Regions from separate parts of the Aerococcus loyolae genome, predicted to be linked through region 2. Evidence: predicted binding sites of a transcription regulator. Region 2 holds the regulator's gene; each other region holds the start of a gene.

Region 1 (6,284 bases), 930 kb from region 2:
ATGTTAACCGAGCCAGTGCTCATAAAAAATTAGCTGATTATCAGGAGAGACGGACGGTTGACAGAGATGATGTGAGCTTATCCTTTCCGGCCTTATCCAAGTATGCCCGAAATTTAAATGCCAGTTACCGTGCGGGTGAAATGGATCCCATTATTGGTCGAGAAAAAGAACTGGCTGATATGGTACTCATCCTATCGCGGCGGTCAAAAAACAACCCTCTCCTCATTGGAGAAGCTGGCGTCGGTAAAACTGCCTTAGTTGAAGGCTTAGTCCAGCGTATTGAGGAAGATAAGCTGCCTTCCAGCTTAAAGGGCACTATTGTTATGGCTTTAGATATTGGAGCTTTGATAGCAGGAGCAAAGTATCGTGGTGATTTTGAAGAACGCCTAAAAGCCGTGCTTGATGAAGTGAGAAGTTCCCAAGGGAAAATTATTCTCTTTATTGATGAAATCCATACGATTGTGGGAGCCGGAAAGACAGAAGGTGCCATGGATGCCGGTAACTTACTCAAGCCTATGTTAGCTCGGGGTGAAATTCATTGTATAGGGGCGACTACCCACCAGGAGTACCACCAATATTTTGAAAAGGACCGTGCCCTGGATCGTCGTTTTCAACGAATACTTGTTGACCAACCGACTCTAGTGGAGAGTCAGGCAATTCTTAAAGGTTTACAGGCCCAACATGAAAGCTACCACCAGGTTTTTATAGAAGACCAAGCCATCGAAGCTAGTGTGACTTTAAGTAATCGCTACATGACTGATCGCTACTTACCAGATAAGGCCATCGATGTCTTAGATATTGCTTGTGCGGAAGTAAGTATGACTCTTAAAGAAGCGCCTGTTAGCTTACTAGCAGCCAAAGAACGGCGCTATCATTTGGAGTTAACCTTAGCCAAGACGCAAACCGCTTCAGACAGTCAAGCTGATGAAACGGATAAACTTCAACAGGCTCTGTCTAGCGCTCAAAATGAGGAAGCTAGTCTAGAAGAGCAATGGCAAGCAGAAAAAGCTTTGCTTAAAGACTGGCAAGACTACCGGCAAAATTTATTGCAGACGCGCTTAGACTTGAGGCAAGCCCAAAAAGACTTTGATAGCCAGGCAGTCAAAGTTTTACAAGAGGAAAAGATTCCTCAGTTAGAAGATAAAATAAAGCGAGTTCAGGCAGACTATCAGACCATTTTAGATGGAAGTGATGGCCCCTTATTAGATCCTTGGGTAAGGAAGAATGATGTGGCCAAGGTGATTGCCAGACAAACCGGCATCCCAGTGGCCCAAGTGGCCGAACATGAACGGGAAAAATTAATGCATTTAGCTAGCCGCTTACACCAGCGTATTGTTGGTCAAGATCCAGCTGTTCAAGCCGTTAGTCAGGCAGTTATACGGTCTCGTGCCGATGTCCAAGACCCTAACCGACCTATTGGTTCTTTCTTGTTCCTTGGGCCTACTGGGGTAGGTAAGACGGAATTAGCTAAGGCCTTAGCCGATCAGTTATTTAATGATGAAGAAAAAATCATCCGTTTAGACATGAGTGAATATATGGAAAAGCACAGTGTTGCCCGCTTAGTTGGGGCGCCTCCTGGCTATGTTGGTTATGAAGAAGGGGGACAATTGACAGAAGCAGTTCGTAGACAGCCCTATGCGGTTATTCTTTTAGATGAAATTGAAAAGGCCCACCGTGATGTCTTTAACCTTTTATTACAAATTCTAGATGATGGCCGGCTAACAGATAACCAAGGCCAAGTGATTGATTTCAAAAATACTATTTTGATTATGACCAGTAATTTAGGTTCGGATATTCTGCTTGCAGATATGCTTCAACATAAAAACAGTGAGATATCGCTTGAAGCTCGTCAAGCAGTAAGTAAGAAACTTCAAGAACATTTCCGACCTGAATTTTTAAACCGGATTGATGATACGATTCTTTTCTCTGCCTTATCTAAAGAGAATATGGAGGCAATTGTTGAAAAACTCCTAGACCAGTTGAAAGTCCGCTTAAGTCAGCAAGATATCATCCTGACTTATCAAGAGGGCTTAAAGGATTGCTTAGCTGACTCTGCTTATGAACCTGAATTTGGGGCCCGGCCCTTAAAGCGTTTCATTCGCAAACACTTGGAAACACCTCTAGCCGAACGCATCATTAGTGGGCAAATAAAAGCACAAGACCAAGTCAATCTTTCTTATGATAAGGACTCTGAACAAGTGACTTTTAAAGTCAAAGAAAAATAAAAGCAAGGAGCTGTGACGCAGATAGCACAGCTCCTTTTTGTCTTCTAGGAAGATAAATAAAATATTTGACTAAGTTTGACTAAATAAGTTGATCAATACTGACCAATATGTTATAATAGTTAGTGTAAAGGTTAAAAGATACCTTTAAAATGAATGAATCAAAGGAGCGAAGAGAATGAATAATATGGAAATGACAAGGAGTTTACAAGAAGCTCTTGCAAATGCGCAACAAATTGCGATGACAAGACATCATCAAGAAATCTCGATTCCGCATCTCTTCAAAGCATTAGTACAATCTGGACAATTTGCTTATAATTTTTATCATCAAATGAATATTCCAATGGACGAACTCGATAAGGAACTTGACCGTGAATTGGATAGTATTGCTGTAGTGAATGGCAGCAATGTGCAATACGGACAAAGTATTTCGCGTTCCCTAGCAGAATTATTGCAAACCGCCCAAGAAGAGGCCCAAGGATTCCAAGATGAATACTTGTCTACTGAAATTCTATTACTAAGTCTTTTTAAATTGAACTATCTCGACCTGACTAAATGGTTGTCTACTTATATAAGTTATGACCAAGTGAAGGATAAGATCAAAGACTTGAGAAAGGGTGATCGCGTGACCTCACAAAACGCTGAAGAAAATTATGATTCCCTGGAAAAATATGGGAGCGACTTAACCGCGATTGCTAGAGAAGGGAAAATGGATCCTATTATCGGCCGTGACGATGAAATTCGTGACGTTATCCGGATTCTCTCTAGAAAAACCAAGAATAACCCTGTCCTGATTGGGGAACCGGGTGTTGGTAAGACCGCGGTTGTAGAAGGCTTGGCTCAAAGAATCGTCAAAGGTGACGTGCCAAGTAACTTACGTGATAAGACCATCTTTTCCCTAGACATGGGTTCCTTATTAGCCGGAGCCAAGTATCGGGGTGAATTTGAAGAACGCTTGAAAGCAGTTCTGAATGAAATTAAGAAGTCAGATGGAGAAATTATCCTCTTTATTGACGAAATCCACACCATTGTGGGTGCGGGTAAGGCAGAAGGGGCTATGGATGCTGGTAACCTCTTAAAACCGATGTTAGCCCGGGGTGAGTTGCACTGTATTGGGGCCACTACCCTAGATGAATACCGGGAATACATGGAAACCGATAAGGCCTTAGAGCGTCGTTTCCAAAAGGTCCTCGTCAATGAGCCGACTGTCGAAGATACCATCTCCATCTTACGTGGTTTGAGAGAAAGTTTTGAAAACCACCACCATGTTAAAATTCATGACCAAGCCTTGGTAACGGCGGCTGAATTATCTGATCGTTACATTACTGACCGCTACCTTCCTGATAAGGCTATTGACCTAGTCGATGAAGCCAGTGCTGAAATTCGTGTAGAAATGAATTCTATGCCGACAGAACTTGACCAACAACGGCGCCGTCAATTGCAATTAGAAATTGAAGAAGAGGCCTTAAAAGAGGAAGATGATCCTGCTTCTAAGGAACGTTTAGAAGAATTGCAAAAAGAACTAGCTGAAGTCCGTGAAAAGACTAACCAACTGACCTTGGAATGGGAAGATGAAAAGGCTTCTCTCAGTCATATCCAAGACAAACGCCAAGAAATTGACGATGCTAAACGGCAATTAGAAATTGCTCAAAATAATTATGACTTAGAAAAAGCCGCTCAATTACAACATGGGACCCTACCTAAATTGGCTAAAGAATTAGAAGACATGGAAGAAAAATACGAAGCTGAAGCCAGCGGTAAACCCAGCCTGGTCCAAGAATCGGTAACCGAGGACCAAATTGAAGAAGTGGTTTCTCGTCAAACCGGTATCCCAGTGACTAAGTTAGCCCAAAATGAACGGGAAAAATTACTTGACCTGGCTGACCGTTTACATGTACGGGTAATCGGCCAAGACCAAGCCGTTAATAGTGTGACTGATACGGTGCTCCGTTCTCGGGCAGGTATTCAAGACCCTAACCGGCCTTTAGGTTCCTTCCTCTTCTTAGGACCAACCGGGGTAGGTAAGACGGAACTGGCTAAGGCTTTGGCTGAGCAAGTCTTTGACTCTGAAGATAACATGATCCGTATCGATATGAGTGAATACATGGAGAAAGCCAATGTGTCTCGTTTAGTCGGGGCTTCACCTGGCTACATCGGTTATGAAGAAGGGGGACAATTAACTGAAGCAGTCCGCCGTCATCCTTATTCTGTTGTCCTCTTGGATGAAATTGAAAAAGCCCATAGTGATGTTTATAACATCCTCCTCCAAATCCTTGATGATGGTCGTTTGACAGATGGTCAAGGCCGGACAGTGGACTTTAAGAACACCATTATTATCATGACCAGTAATATCGGATCTGACTTACTCTTAGAAGACGCTAAAGATGGAAATACTTCAGAAATATCTACCGAGGCTCGAGACAAAGTCAAAGAACGCCTTTATAGCTATTTCAAACCTGAATTTCTTAACCGGATTGATGATATTATCCTCTTTACGCCATTGTCACAAGACAATATGCATGGTATTGTTGCCAAGATGCTGGCAGGGCTCAATAAACGTCTCAAAGATCAACACATTCAATTGCAATTTAGTGATGATTTAATTGATTGGATTGCTGAGACCGCCTATGAACCTGAATTTGGTGCCCGTCCACTCCGTCGCTTTATCACCAATGAAGTGGAAACGCCGTTGGCTCGCGCTATAATCGCCGGAGATGTCGCCGCTGGCCAAGAGGTTGAAGTCCACTATGACAAGGACCAAGACCGGGCCAGCTTTGAAAAAATCAAAGATGCCTAAGCGAATGAATAGCGATTAATAGAAGAAATAATGATGAAAGGAGGCTGGGACAAAAGTCTCAAAACAAAAAGGGTTAAGAAGTTAGTTTTCACTAATTTCTTAACCCTTTTACTTAAAATTAGGTATTAAAAAAGCACCCTGTTATAATATTAGTAACCACACTAAAGATTAAGGGGTGCTTCTTATGTACATACAATATAACATGAATCAAACAACACTTCCACTAGAATTATCTGCATGTATCGATCCAGATCATATTGTATTTTCAATCTATAATTTTATTGAGTCTCTGGATGAAAAATACTTTGAAAGCTTCAGTACGCAGGACGGCCGCCCTGCCTATCATCCAAAGCCTTTAATCATGGCACTTCTATATGCTTATAGTAAAGGCGTATTTAGCGGAAGAAAAATAGAGGAACTGATGGTTGAAAATTTACCCATGCAGTGGCTAGTCGCTCAACAAGTTATTAGCTATCGAACGATTAATCGCTTCCGTTCTTCAGAAAATTGCAGATCTTTATTAGAAAATCTATTCGTTGAGTTTACCACTCAGTTAAAGTTAGAGAAATTAATTCATTTAGAAAATTGCTTTATCGATGGAACTAAAATTGAAGCGAATGCCAATAAATATTCTTTTGTTTGGAAAAAGGCAACTGAAAAATATGCAGAACGATTAAAAGTGACCTCACGTGAATATTACTTTAATGAAATTCAACCGATGGTTGATGCCGGCATCCAATATGATGAAAATTTAGATCTAGAAGAAACGATGCTTCAAGAGATATCTAAAGTGCTTAAGGAAGAAATCGATAAACTCACTGAAGATATTGAGGAAACTCCTGTAAAAGGGCCGGATCAACGTAAACAAGAACGTCGTCGTTTGAAAAAACATTACCGTAAAGTGAGTCAAGATTTTCTACCTCGCAAACAAAAGTATGCCAAACAGTTTGAAACATTTAACGGAAGAAATAGCTATTCAAAAACAGATCCTGATGCTACGTTCATGCGAATGAAAGATGACCATATGATGAATGGGCAATTGAAAGCGGGATATAATATCCAAGTAGCGACTGAAAACCAATTTGTCCTTCATTATGATATTTTCCACAATCCGACGGATACGCGGACTTTACAACCCTTTGTTGAAAGTTTTCCTAATTCCCCGAAATGCATTGTAGCTGATGCTGGTTATGGTAGCGAAGAAAACCTTACTTATTTAGATAACCATAAAATTAACCATTTGATTAAATACAATCGGTTTGATA
Region 2 (6,284 bases):
TGCCTGTCTGTTTTTGAATATTGGGGAATCCTTTACCCGTTTTTGCTTTTTCAATATGGACCGCTATCTGATGCATAATAATTATTATCGCAATCCTGACCTTTTGGCAGAGGCTATGGTGATCCGCTTTCAGCGTTGCTTCCGCTATAATTTACCCACCTTGCTGGTTCTCATGCTAGGTTCTAGCCTGGTCTACTTCCAGTTGGGCGGCCAACGCATACTGCCTTTGGGGGTTTTACTCCTTAGTCAAATCGTGGTCATGGTTTTCTTTACGGTTCACTACCTCTACTTATATTACTGGCTCCAACCTTTTACCGCCAACCTGGAAAGCAAGAGTCCACTCTATAATATTATCCGCTCCTTGAGTATTTTTATTCCCTACCTACTTTATATGAATGCCGAATCCATTGGACCACGAGTGATTTTAGGTATCTACCTCTTTATTATCGCCTATATTATTTTAGGTTATCTCCTGTTGAAGTTTATCGGGCCTAAACGCTTTGTCTTACGTTAGACCTTAGACCTTGTCCTTACTGCGGGCAGGGTCTTTTTTCTGAAGGCTGTTAATAGATAGGGTTTTAGTTTTAGACTAAGCGACTTTATTTAATAACTAATTAAATTTACTTAAAATATGAGACTACAGAAGTAGTTATTGTTTGTACTGGAAAGAAATGATGATATGATAGGGTATCATAAGGAGAGTGAAAACATGGAAACACTTTACAGGATAGTCGGTATCGAAAGCCAACGTCAATATGATTGGTTAGCTCAGCAAATAAAAGACCTCAACCAAGATAAGGGCTTTGCCATTCAATTAGACCAGGATATCGTCCGCTTAAACCGCCAGGAAGAATTACTTTACTTACGTCGTTTTTTAGCCTTTGAACAATTTTCCCTTGTCCCCTTAGATTCCGAGGGCCAATTAGATGAGAATAAGCGTTTACAATTTAGAAATAGCCAAGAAACGGCTAAGAAGATGCGTTTGGTTCTCTTTCTCAATGCCTTTTTCACGGTCTTTGAGGCCTTCTTTGGCTGGACCTTAAACAGTGCAGCCATTCTCTCGGATGCCATCCATGACTCAGGGGACGTCTTAGCTATTGCCATTGCTTGGTTCTTTGAAAAAATTTCTGGCCGTGAGGCAGATAATCGTTATTCTTATGGCTATCGCCGCTTTTCCCTGCTTGGTGGACTGATTACAGCAGTCTTTCTCCTCATCGGATCCGCCTTTATCCTAGTGACTTCTATTCCTAAGCTCTTTAATCCTGAACCGATCCATGTGACGGGGATGTTCTGGGTGGCTGTCTTTGCTGTAGTGGTGAACGGCTATTGTTCCTGGATGATGCATAAGGGCCAGTCAGCCAATGAGCAGTTACTCAACCTCCACCTCTTAGAAGATGTCTTAGGCTGGGTAGCGATTTTGATCCTCTCGGTGATCCTCCGCTTTACCAATTGGTATTTCTTAGATCCACTGCTGTCGATTTTGACTGCGGCTTGGATTATCAGCCAAAGTTTCCCTCGCTTCCTTAATATTTCTAAGATTTTCCTCCAAGCGGTTCCCGAAGGTATCGATGCCCAAGCCATTGGCCAACAGATCTTAGATTTAGACGAGGATATCGATGGCTTATCCCACCTGCATATCTGGTCAACCGATGGGGAACAACATATGGCCAGTGTTACCGTTCTTACCTGTCGCTTAACGGCGGATGAACAAGAAGAACTTAAACAAAAAATCCGCTCCTTGGTAGCTAAATATAATATAAATCATATAACCATTGACACGGTTTACGATCCTGACCATTCTATTCAAAGAGAAAGTAGCCAGCGTAACTAGGTCAAAGCCTAATGAGGTCGCTATTTGTGAATTAAATAGTTGACCTCATTCCTTTTTTTGCTTATTATTAAAGTATATTAGTCAAAGTTAGTCAATAATTAGTGAAGGAGGTGAGGACATGAGCAACCGGAATATGTCAGATATTATTGAAGCCTATCTAAAAGAGGTGCTTCAGGATACTGAACGGGTCGAAATCAGACGGAGTGAAATTGCTGACCGCTTTGAATGCGTGCCTTCACAGATTAATTATGTGATTAATACACGTTTTACCCCCAAGCAAGGCTATCAAGTCGAAAGTAAGCGGGGTGGTGGTGGCTATATCAGAATTATGAAATTGAATATTATCGATGATGCGGACTATATTGATAATATGATTAGCCTCGTAGGCAACGACATTTCTTTGCGTGATGCTGTATCGATTCTCACTAATTTGATGAAGAATGAACTGCTCAGCGAGAATGAGGCGGCTATCATGCACTCAGCCATTGACAAGGAAGTCATGTCGAATTTTAAATCCCCGGATCGTGTCCGCGCAGTGATACTTAGAAACATGTTAGAACATTTGAAATATCACTAATTACTCCGGTAATTAGAAAAGGAGACAACTATGAAAGACATCTATACTGAAAAAGCCAAGACCGCGATTGGATTTGCCAAAGAAGAAGCTGAATACTTTCGTCATCCAGCCATTGGTAGCGAGCATATGCTTTTGGGCTTATACCGCGAAAGTGAAGGTGTTGCTCATGCCGTCTTAAGCGACTACTTGCCAAGTTATGAGAGTCTTCGCGAAGAGATTGAATTTGTTACCGGCTATGGGACCAGTGACACAGCGACCAGTCAGGAAGACCAGGTACAGTTTTCCCCACGGATGCAAGAAGTCCTCAACCAAGCCAGAGACTTAGCCAAGTCCATGCAGGCTTCTTTAATTGGTACGGAACACTTATTATTGGCCTTGATCAATGAGGAAACCCTGGCTAACCGCCTGCTTAAGAATCTCGATATAGATGTTAATCGCCTGCGTAGTGATGTCTATCAGATGTTAGGGCAAAAAGAACCGGTCAGAAATCGGACGAAAAAGCCACGGGGCAAACAAGGCAAAAGCAAAACGCCAACCCTGGATAGTATTGCCAAGGACCTGACTCAAGCTGCCAAGGATGGCAAGTTGGACCCAGTGATCGGCCGCCAACAAGAAATGCGCCGGCTTATGCAAGTCTTAAGCCGCCGGACCAAGAATAACCCTGTTTTAGTTGGTGAACCGGGTGTCGGCAAAACCGCCATTGTTGAAGCCCTGGCCATCCAAATGAGCCAGCACCAGGTTCCCGAAAACTTGCTGGATAAACGCCTCATGGTCTTAGATATCGGGTCTTTAGTGGCTGGGACTAAGTACCGTGGTGAGTTTGAAGACCGGATGAAGCATTTAATTGAAGAAATTGAAGATCAAGGCAATATTATTCTCTTTATCGATGAAATTCATACCATTATTGGTGCTGGGGGAGCAGAAGGGGCGATTGATGCCTCCAACCTGCTAAAACCTGCCCTGAGCCGGGGCCAAGTCCAATTAATTGGGGCAACCACCCTCAATGAATACCAAAAATACATTGAAAAAGATGCGGCCTTGGAAAGACGTTTTGCTAAAATTTTAGTTGAAGAACCAAGCCTGGAAGATACTGAGGCCATCCTGAAAGGGATCCGGCCTGCTTATGAAAAATACCACCAAGTGGCCATCCCTGATGACAGCATTAGCGCCTGTGTACGCTTGAGTTCCCGTTATCTGTCGGACCGTTTCCTACCGGATAAGGCTATTGATGTTATGGACGAGGCAGCCGCTACCAAGCGTCTGGATAATCCGATAGCTAATGGGGCTCGGCGAAAGAAATATCAAATTGAACAGGAATTAAAACGTCTCAACCAAGAAAAAGAATACCATGTCCGTAACCAGGCCTTTCAAAAGGCGGCTGCGGTCCATGCCCAACAAGCAGACTTAGTCAGAGAGCTCGGTCGTTTGGAAGAAGATGAAGGCGACCAAGAGGGTCAAGACAGCTATGACTTAAGCTTGACTAGCCAAGACGTGGAAAACTTGATCCATGCGTGGACCGGTATTCCTGTGCAAGAGCTGAGTCAAAGTGACAATGACCGCTTAATTCACCTAGAGGACCGTCTCCATGACCGGATCAAGGGCCAGGATGAAGCAGTCAATGCCGTCGCCCGGGCCATCAAACGCTCACGCAGTGGTTTAGGACAAAGAAACCGTCCTATTGGTTCCTTTATGTTTCTCGGCCCGACCGGGGTTGGGAAAACCGAATTAGCCAAGACCTTAGCCGAAACTCTCTTTGGCTCCCAAGAGGCCCTGATTCGATTAGATATGTCTGAATACATGGAGAAATATTCTTCTAGCCGGATGATCGGGTCAGCACCTGGTTATATTGGCTACGAAGAAGGGGGCCAACTGACTGAAAAGATCCGTCAACACCCTTATTCTATTGTCCTCTTTGATGAAATTGAGAAGGCCCATCCGGATGTTTTTGACCTCTTACTCCAAGTCCTCGATGACGGTTATATCACTGACAGCAAGGGTCGGACGGTGGACTTCAGAAATACTGTGGTTATCATGACCTCTAATATTGGGGCCACTGAATTACGGGATGAGAAGTTGGTCGGCTTTGGCCAAGGAAACCAAGAAAAAGACTATCAAACCATGAAGAAGCAAGTCTTGGATGCTTTGAAGAAGACTTTCCGACCGGAGTTTCTTAACCGGGTTGACGAAGTGATCGTCTTCCACGCCCTGAGTCAAGATAACTTGAAGGAGATTGTCCGCAAATTTACCGATCAAATTAGCCAACAAGTTGAAGAACAAGGATTGACCTTACGCTTTACCAATGGGGCGATTAAGCAACTGGCTAAGGACGGTTATGACCCAGAAATGGGCGCCCGGCCAGTTCGCCGTCTCATCCAAAGACAAATTGAAGATGCCCTGAGTGACTTGCTTATTGAAGGCAAGGTCCAAGCGGGAGACCGCCTCCAAGTGGGTAGTCGCCAAGGCAATTTCTACATCCGTACCCAACACGGAGACGGCAGCGAAAGTCAGGCTGATTTGGCCAAGGTCGAGGAAAGTCTGTCCCTCGGATAGTCCAAAGAAGACTTTATATCGCTTTTAGTGTATGATAAAGACAAGCTTAATAAAGAGGAGGGTTACTATGGACAAGACAACAAAATTAGTATTAATTGGTTTAGGTACAGCTGCTGCTATTACAGCCATTGTCGCCTTGGCAATGTATGAAGAAGACCAAAATCAAACGCTAAGCAAGGCTTGGGACGATGTTTCTGATAAGGCACAAAAGCAAGGAAAACGTCTAGCTAAACAAGTTGATCAACTTGATTTACCTGAATGGGTAGAACGTTTTGCCTAAACTCTCATCGATGCGAGTGCTTTGGCACTAAACAGCAATACTTAACTACATGAAGCGGTTATGACTCGGTCAGACCGCTTTTTATTTTATTATAAAAGCTTTTTGTAATTGGGAAAATCCATGCTACAATAGACAAAAGTAAATTTAACACATTGTATTTTGCCAAACAGTGAAGGAGGAAAAAAGATGAAAATTGTTATATTGGGTGCCGGTGGTATGGGTTCCCGTTTCGGCTTAATGTTTAAAAAAGCTGGTAAGGATGTTGTCTTACTCGATGGGTGGGATAAGAATATTGCAGCCATCCGCGAACACGGAATCCGCGCTAACTATAACGGGGAAGAGGTTCAAGTCGATATTGATATCTATTCATTCGATGACTATGACCCTGACTTGAAGGCAGACTTATTAATTGTTTTCACCAAGGCCATGCAATTGGAAGACGCTATCCAAGCAACTCGCTCCATTGTGACTGACCAAACCAAGGTTTTATGTCTCATGAACGGGATTGGCTATGATGACATCCTCCGTCAATATTTTGATGATGAACAAATCGTTTTAGGAAACACCATGTGGACAGCTGGCTTAGAAGGCCCTGGGCGTCCGAAGTTATTCGGTAATGGCTATGTGAACCTACTTAACCTGGGTAAGAGCGAGGAATCGGCAGCAGCAGCTAAGAAAATCGTTGAATTACTCGATGAAGCTGGCCTAAACGGGATCTATGAAAAAGAAATCTACTACCTCATCTACAAGAAAGTCTGCGTTAACGCCACCATGAACGGCTTGTGTACGATCTTAGAATGTAATATGGCAGACTTGGGAGACGCTCAAGCTTCCCACGATCTCATTAACCAATTAGTTAAAGAAGTGGTTGATGTGGCCAATGCCGAAGGGGTGGAAATGGACCTGGATGAAATGATCGAACACGTGGGTGAATGCTTTAACCGCGAAACCATTGGTGGTCACTTCCCATCCATGTACCAAGACTTGGTTACCAATCACCGCCTTACTGAAATTGACTACATTAACGGTGCTATCGCCCAAAAGGG
Region 3 (6,284 bases), 1.0 Mb from region 2:
TTTCATACCAGGTGTGATAAGTATGGACAATCGGTAGGCGCAAACGGTGGGCCACCATGACACCAAAAATTCCCATGGTAAATTCGGTATGGGTATGGATGATATCTAAGTCTAGTTCTTTGGCCTTTTTATAAATCGGTCGTAAAGTCGTCACTGCCACCCGACGTTCTTTAAAAAAGAGAAAGGGGATGGATTCGTACCTAAATATTCCTTCTTCTGCTTGATCCTCTTTCACCTTAGGATCTGTCGTGGTAAAAATATAAACTTGGTGGCCGGCCTTGGTCAATTCTTCTTTTAAGGTCTGAATTGAGCTAGCCACCCCACTAGTTTGTGGAAAATAAGTATCCGTAAAAAAGCCGATCTTCATTTTCCTCTCCCCTCATGATTATCTACTATTAAACTGTACAAAGTACTTTTATTTTAGCACAGGTCAGAGTGAATACCAATCCAAGAAAAAAGTGCTGGTATGATTGAATCACTCTCCTTCACTGAAGGCAGTATTCATTACCAGCACTTGATCAGTTTATTCTTTTTAGTCTAACTTAGACACATAGTCATGAACCATTTCGGCCACTTCTTCTGAACTGGTCTTTTCATTCATGGCTTTGTGAGCTAATTCTTCACATTCCTTAGAATCTAAGCGAGCCATTAAGGAACGCGATTTAAGAATTGAAGTTGCACTCATAGAGAATTCGTCTAAGCCCATACCAACAAGTAGTGGGATAGCGGTTTGGTCACCAGCTACTTCTCCACACATACCAGTCCATTTACCTTCTTTGTGACTAGCTTGAATCACATAGTTAATCAGACGTAGAACGGCTGGGTTATAAGGTTGGTAGAGGTAAGAGATATTATTATTCATTCGGTCAGCAGCCATGGTGTATTGGATCAAGTCGTTGGTTCCAATACTGAAGAAGTCAACTTCCTTGGCAAATTGATCAGCTAAAACAGCTGCTGCTGGGATTTCAATCATAATCCCCACTTGAATATTGTCAGCAACTTCAACGCCTTCGTCAATTAATTTTTGTCGTTCTTCCTCGTATAAAGCTTTAGCTTGACGCCATTCCTCTAAAGTAGCTACCATTGGGAACATAATACTTAATTTCCCATAAGCGGAGGCACGTAAGAGAGCCCGTAATTGGGTACGGAACATATCCGTTTCTCTTAAGCAAATCCGAATCGCACGGTAACCCAAGAAAGGATTCAACTCTTCTGGTAAGGCTAAATAAGGGAGTTTCTTATCCCCACCAATATCCATGGTCCGGATAACCACATTTTTACCGTTGAGAGATTCTAAAACTTCTTTATAAGCTTCAAATTGCTCTTCTTCAGTTGGGAAGTGGTCTGAATCCATATAGAGGAACTCTGTCCGATAAAGCCCTACACCTTCGGCCCCGTTTTCATGAACACCGGGTAAGTCCTTAGGTGAACCAATATTAGCAACAATTTCAAATTGTTTGCCATCTTTAGTTAGGGAATCGGCATCTTTAAGGCTTTCCCATTCAAGTTTTTGTTTTTGATAGGCCTTAGCTTTGTCCTTATAGCTATCAACAGTGGCTTGGTCTGGGTTAATTAAAACTTCCCCTTCAAAACCGTCGACAATGACTAAGTCCCCATCACTAACCGCTTCAGAAGCAGAAGTTGTTCCAACAACAGCAGCAACTTCTAAGCTACGAGCCATAATTGCTGAGTGGGATGTCCGTCCCCCAATATCAGTAACAAAACCTTTAACATATTTGTTTAACTGTGCTGTATCACTCGGAGTTAAATCAGGAGCAATAACAATTGCATCCTCATCAATTAAACTCAAGTTAGGGATTTTTGCGCCGATTAAATGCGCGATGAGGCGGTCGGTAACATCTTTAATATCCGCTGCACGTTCTTGCATATAAGGATTATCTTCCATGGCTTTAAAGATAGCAATGAAGCCATCAGCAGTTTGGCGCACAGCAGTTTGAGCGTCAAGATTTTCATCTTTGATTTTTTGTTGGTATGTCGCGATCATCTCTGGGTCATCTAGCATTTGTAAATGAGCATCAAAAACGCCTGCTTCTTCTTCAGATAGACGTTCTTGAGCAATCACTTTAATCTTAGCGATCTCAATGCGACTATCATCAATAGCCTTGGTTAAGCGGTCAATTTCCGCATCAGCATCTTCTACTTTTCCTTCTTCAAAGGATAAGTCAGGTTGTTCCAAAAGAAAGGCCTTAGCAATGGCGTAACCATCACTAGCCCCAATTCCTTTCAACTTTTCCATGTTATTCTGACAACCCTTCACTTTTCATGGTTTCTTGAATAGCTGCCATTGCTTCTTCTTCATCTTCACCTTCAACAGAGATGGTTACATCTGCACCTTGGCCTACTCCTAAGGACATTACACCCATGATAGATTTCAAGTTAACAGATTTACCTTTATATTCTAAGTTAATATCAGATTTAAATTTGCTTGCAGTTTGCACAAGTAAGGTTGCTGGACGAGCATGGATACCAGTTTCTGCAGTAATATTAAAGTCTTGAGTTTTCATTATTATAATCTCCTTTTTTTAAATCTACATAATTTGACGACTTTCCCAACTATCGCTTAAAGAAAAGAAAACCGTTACATTAATAATGTACCATTTTTTAAGCATGGTGACAACTACTTAATTAAATTCTCCTTGGCTTTAGCATGGGAAAACAAGCTTTATGACTTGAATGTCAAACATGGTCAATGTATAATGACTATTGAAGGTCAATGTTTATCAAAAAGGTATTTTTACAATATATGTATATTAAAAATATTGGCCAATTTCTTAAGAAAGGAGCGTGGCACTATTGAAATGCCAACGTTGTAACCAACGCGAAGCTGCCATTCACATGTATGCGAATATTAATGGTCAAAGACAGGCAATTAACCTTTGCCAGCCTTGTTATGCAGAGATAATTCGCAACCAATCTCAAGCTGGAAAAAGCAATAATGATAATACTTCATGGGGAAACCTCTATGAGCTACTCAGACAAATGCAAGATAAAGGGACCCATAATTCTAACGGCCAAGAGCCTCCACACCATCCTAATGATGGCCAAGGAAATAGCCTATTGGCTAATTATGGGACCAACATGACCGAATTGGCTCGACAAGGCAAGTACGACCCGGTCATTGGCCGTGACCAAGAAATAAATCGGGTGATCGAAATTCTCAACCGTCGAACCAAAAACAATCCTGTCCTCATTGGTGAAGCCGGTGTTGGTAAGACGGCAGTTGTGGAAGGTTTAGCTCAAAAAATAGTGGCTAAAGAAGTTCCTGAAAAGCTACAAAACAAAGAAGTTATTAGTTTAGATGTGGCTTCTTTAGTCCAAGGCACTGGGGTTCGGGGCCAATTTGAAGAAAAAATGCAAGCCCTAATCAAAGAAGTCAGCTCAAATCAATCAATCATTCTATTCATTGATGAAATCCATGAAATCGTGGGAGCAGGAACAGCCGATAATTCATCAATGGATGCTGGCAACATCTTAAAACCTGCTCTGGCTCGGGGTGAAATGCAATTAGTCGGAGCAACAACCTTAAATGAATTCCGTCGTATCGAAAAAGATGGCGCTCTGGCTCGCCGCTTACAACCTGTTCAAGTGGATGAACCCTCGGTGGAAGAAGCCATCACTATTATCAAGGGCCTAGCCGACCAATACCAAAAATTCCACCATGTTCACTTTACTGACCAGGCCTTAGAAGCAACGGTTATCCTGTCTAATCGTTATATCCAAGACCGGCAATTACCTGATAAGGCCATCGACCTTCTCGACGAAGCGGGATCCAAGAAAAATTTAACCATTCCCTTCTTGGATAAAGAGGCCTTAGAAAATCAGATTAAAGAATTAGAAAAATTAAAGGAAATGGCTACCGATGCTGAAGATTATGAGAAGGCAGCCTATTACCGCGACCAATTAAAGAAATATAAGGATATGGCCGCTAATAATGAAGCTGTTGTTGAACAAGTCCCAACGATCACCGTCGAAGACATCGAAGAATTAGTGGAAGCCAAAACTGGTATCCCCGTCGGCCAGTTACAAGACCAAGAACAAAGCAATTTATTGCAACTTGAGGATGAACTCAAGGAGACAATTATCGGCCAAGATCCCGCTGTCGAAAAAGTATCAGCAGCAATCCGCCGTAACCGTGTGGGCTTCCACCCAGGCAATAAACCCATTGCTTCCTTCCTATTTGTGGGACCAACAGGTGTTGGTAAGACCGAATTAGCCCGTCAGCTGGCTAAGCAACTCTTTGGTAGTGAAGAAGCAATGATCCGCTTTGACATGTCTGAATACATGGAAAAACACAGTGTCTCTAAGATGATCGGTTCACCACCCGGTTATGTCGGCTATGACGAAGCCGGCCAATTAACCGAGCAAGTCAGACGGCAACCTTATTCCCTCATTCTCTTAGATGAAGTGGAAAAAGCTCACCCTGATGTACTCAACCTCTTCCTACAAATCATGGAAGACGGCCGACTAACTGATGCACAAGGTCGGACGGTTTCCTTTAAAGATACCCTTATCATCATGACCTCCAATGCCGGGACGGGCAATGTTGAAGCTAGCGTTGGTTTTGCCGCTAGTCAACAAGGAAAAAACCAATCCGTCTTGGACCAATTGGATAATTACTTTAAGCCTGAATTCATGAACCGCTTTGACGGTATCATTGAATTCCAACCACTGACTAAGGAAGAATTAATTCAAATTGTGTACCACATGCTCACCAGCATGAACAAATTACTCAAGGGCCAAAAAATCAGCATTGCCATTGACGACCGAGTGAAAGAAGCTATTGTTGAACTGGGCTATGACCCCAAACTGGGTGCCCGCCCATTAAGACGGGTTATCCAAGAACAGATCGAAAACCAAGTCGCGGACCTATACTTAAAGGACCCAAGTATTTCCTATGTCCACTTTACCGTGGATGATTCTGGCGACATTGTTATTAATGAGAGTGAAAATAGTCAGGCCATTGAAGAAAGCGAAGCCGATTAATCAAATAAGTCGTTTGAAAAGGAGTTGGGATTTGTCCCAACTCCTTTTTGTCTGCCTAATTAATAGAATATTTACTAAAACGCAAATCAATCAAAGCTTTAGCCGATTTAACCCCGTGAATAATTTGGAGCTTCTTTAGTGATTTGAACATCATGAGGATGCGATTCCACCAAGCCGGCCGAACTGATGCGGACAAATTGACCATTTTGGCGTAAGTCTTCTACATTGTGGGCACCGCAATAGCCCATTCCTGACCGTAAGCCTCCCACCATTTGATAGACAATGGCGCTAACTGGCCCCTTATAGGAAACCCGGCCCTCGATACCTTCGGGCACCAATTTATTGGCTTCATTCACTTCACCTTGGAAGTAACGGTCGGCCGACCCTTTTTTCATGGCAGCCATACTCCCCATTCCGCGGTATGTCTTGAAGCGTCTGCCTTGATAAATTTCCATTTCACCTGGAGCTTCATCAGTACCCGCTAGCATGGAACCTAGCATCACTGCGTGACCACCAGCTGCCAGGGCTTTCACGATGTCCCCAGAATACTTGATACCTCCATCGGCGATAATGGTTTTACCAAATTCATTAGCTACTTGGGCCGCATCATAAATGGCGGTTAGTTGAGGCATTCCTACCCCAGCGACCACCCGGGTAGTACAAATGGAACCAGGTCCAATCCCTACTTTAACCACGTCCACACCTGCTTCAAAAAGCGCTCTCGTCCCCTCAGCAGTCGCCACATTACCAGCAATAATAGTGAGATGAGGATAGGATTGACGGACTTCTTTAATCTTATTCAAGACACCTTGAGAGTGACCATGAGCCGTATCAATCACAATAGCATCAACCTCTGCTTCAGCTAAAGCTTGAACCCGACGGAAGGTATCAGAAGTCACTCCCACAGCCGCAGCACACAGTAAACGGCCACTGTCATCCTTAGCCGCATCGGGGTAATTTCTTACATTAGCTAAATCCTTAAAAGTAATTAAACCAGACAGATTTCCCGCTTCATCGACTAGGGGTAGCTTTTCAATCCGGTGACTTTGTAAAATTTCTTCAGCTGCTTCTAAACTGGTACCGACAGGAGCAGTCACTAAATTATCCTTAGTCATATAGTCAGAAATTTTTCTCGAGCTATCCGTAACAAAACGTTTATCGCGGTTAGTAATAATTCCCACTAGCTTATGAGAGCTTTGGCTTTCCACAATGGGAACACCAGAAATGTGGTAAAGGCTCATTAATTCTTCCGCTTCTCTAACGGTACTATCAGGATAAAG

Evidence for each region. The regulator CtsR, encoded in region 2, represses protease genes until heat stress. The targets are predictions, from matches to a motif close to TTGGTCAAAAAAGGTCAAANA.
Region 1: a site for CtsR is predicted at 2,288-2,308, ahead of clpB (ATP-dependent chaperone ClpB). Genes of this name have one in related genera too.
Region 3: a site for CtsR is predicted at 2,694-2,714, ahead of CJ190_RS02880 (ATP-dependent Clp protease ATP-binding subunit). Genes of this name have one in related genera too.

What each region holds. Positions count from the first base shown of each region.
Region 1 covers NZ_CP126958.1:573,585-579,868, forward strand. Annotated here, with positions in the region: gene CJ190_RS02530 (ATP-dependent Clp protease ATP-binding subunit) at 1-2,225, shown strand, start outside; gene clpB (ATP-dependent chaperone ClpB) at 2,401-5,019, shown strand; gene CJ190_RS02540 (IS1182 family transposase) at 5,204-6,284, shown strand, end outside.
Region 2 covers NZ_CP126958.1:1,677,662-1,683,945, reverse strand. Annotated here, with positions in the region: gene CJ190_RS07640 (hypothetical protein) at 1-514, shown strand, start outside; gene CJ190_RS07635 (cation diffusion facilitator family transporter) at 710-1,831, shown strand; gene CJ190_RS07630 (CtsR family transcriptional regulator) at 1,950-2,408, shown strand; gene CJ190_RS07625 (ATP-dependent Clp protease ATP-binding subunit) at 2,439-4,958, shown strand; gene CJ190_RS07620 (hypothetical protein) at 5,026-5,238, shown strand; gene CJ190_RS07615 (2-dehydropantoate 2-reductase) at 5,425-6,284, shown strand, end outside.
Region 3 covers NZ_CP126958.1:652,834-659,117, reverse strand. Annotated here, with positions in the region: gene CJ190_RS02895 (glycosyltransferase) at 1-367, opposite strand, end outside; gene ptsP (phosphoenolpyruvate--protein phosphotransferase) at 533-2,257, opposite strand; gene CJ190_RS02885 (phosphocarrier protein HPr) at 2,259-2,525, opposite strand; gene CJ190_RS02880 (ATP-dependent Clp protease ATP-binding subunit) at 2,815-5,004, shown strand; gene guaB (IMP dehydrogenase) at 5,112-6,284, opposite strand, start outside.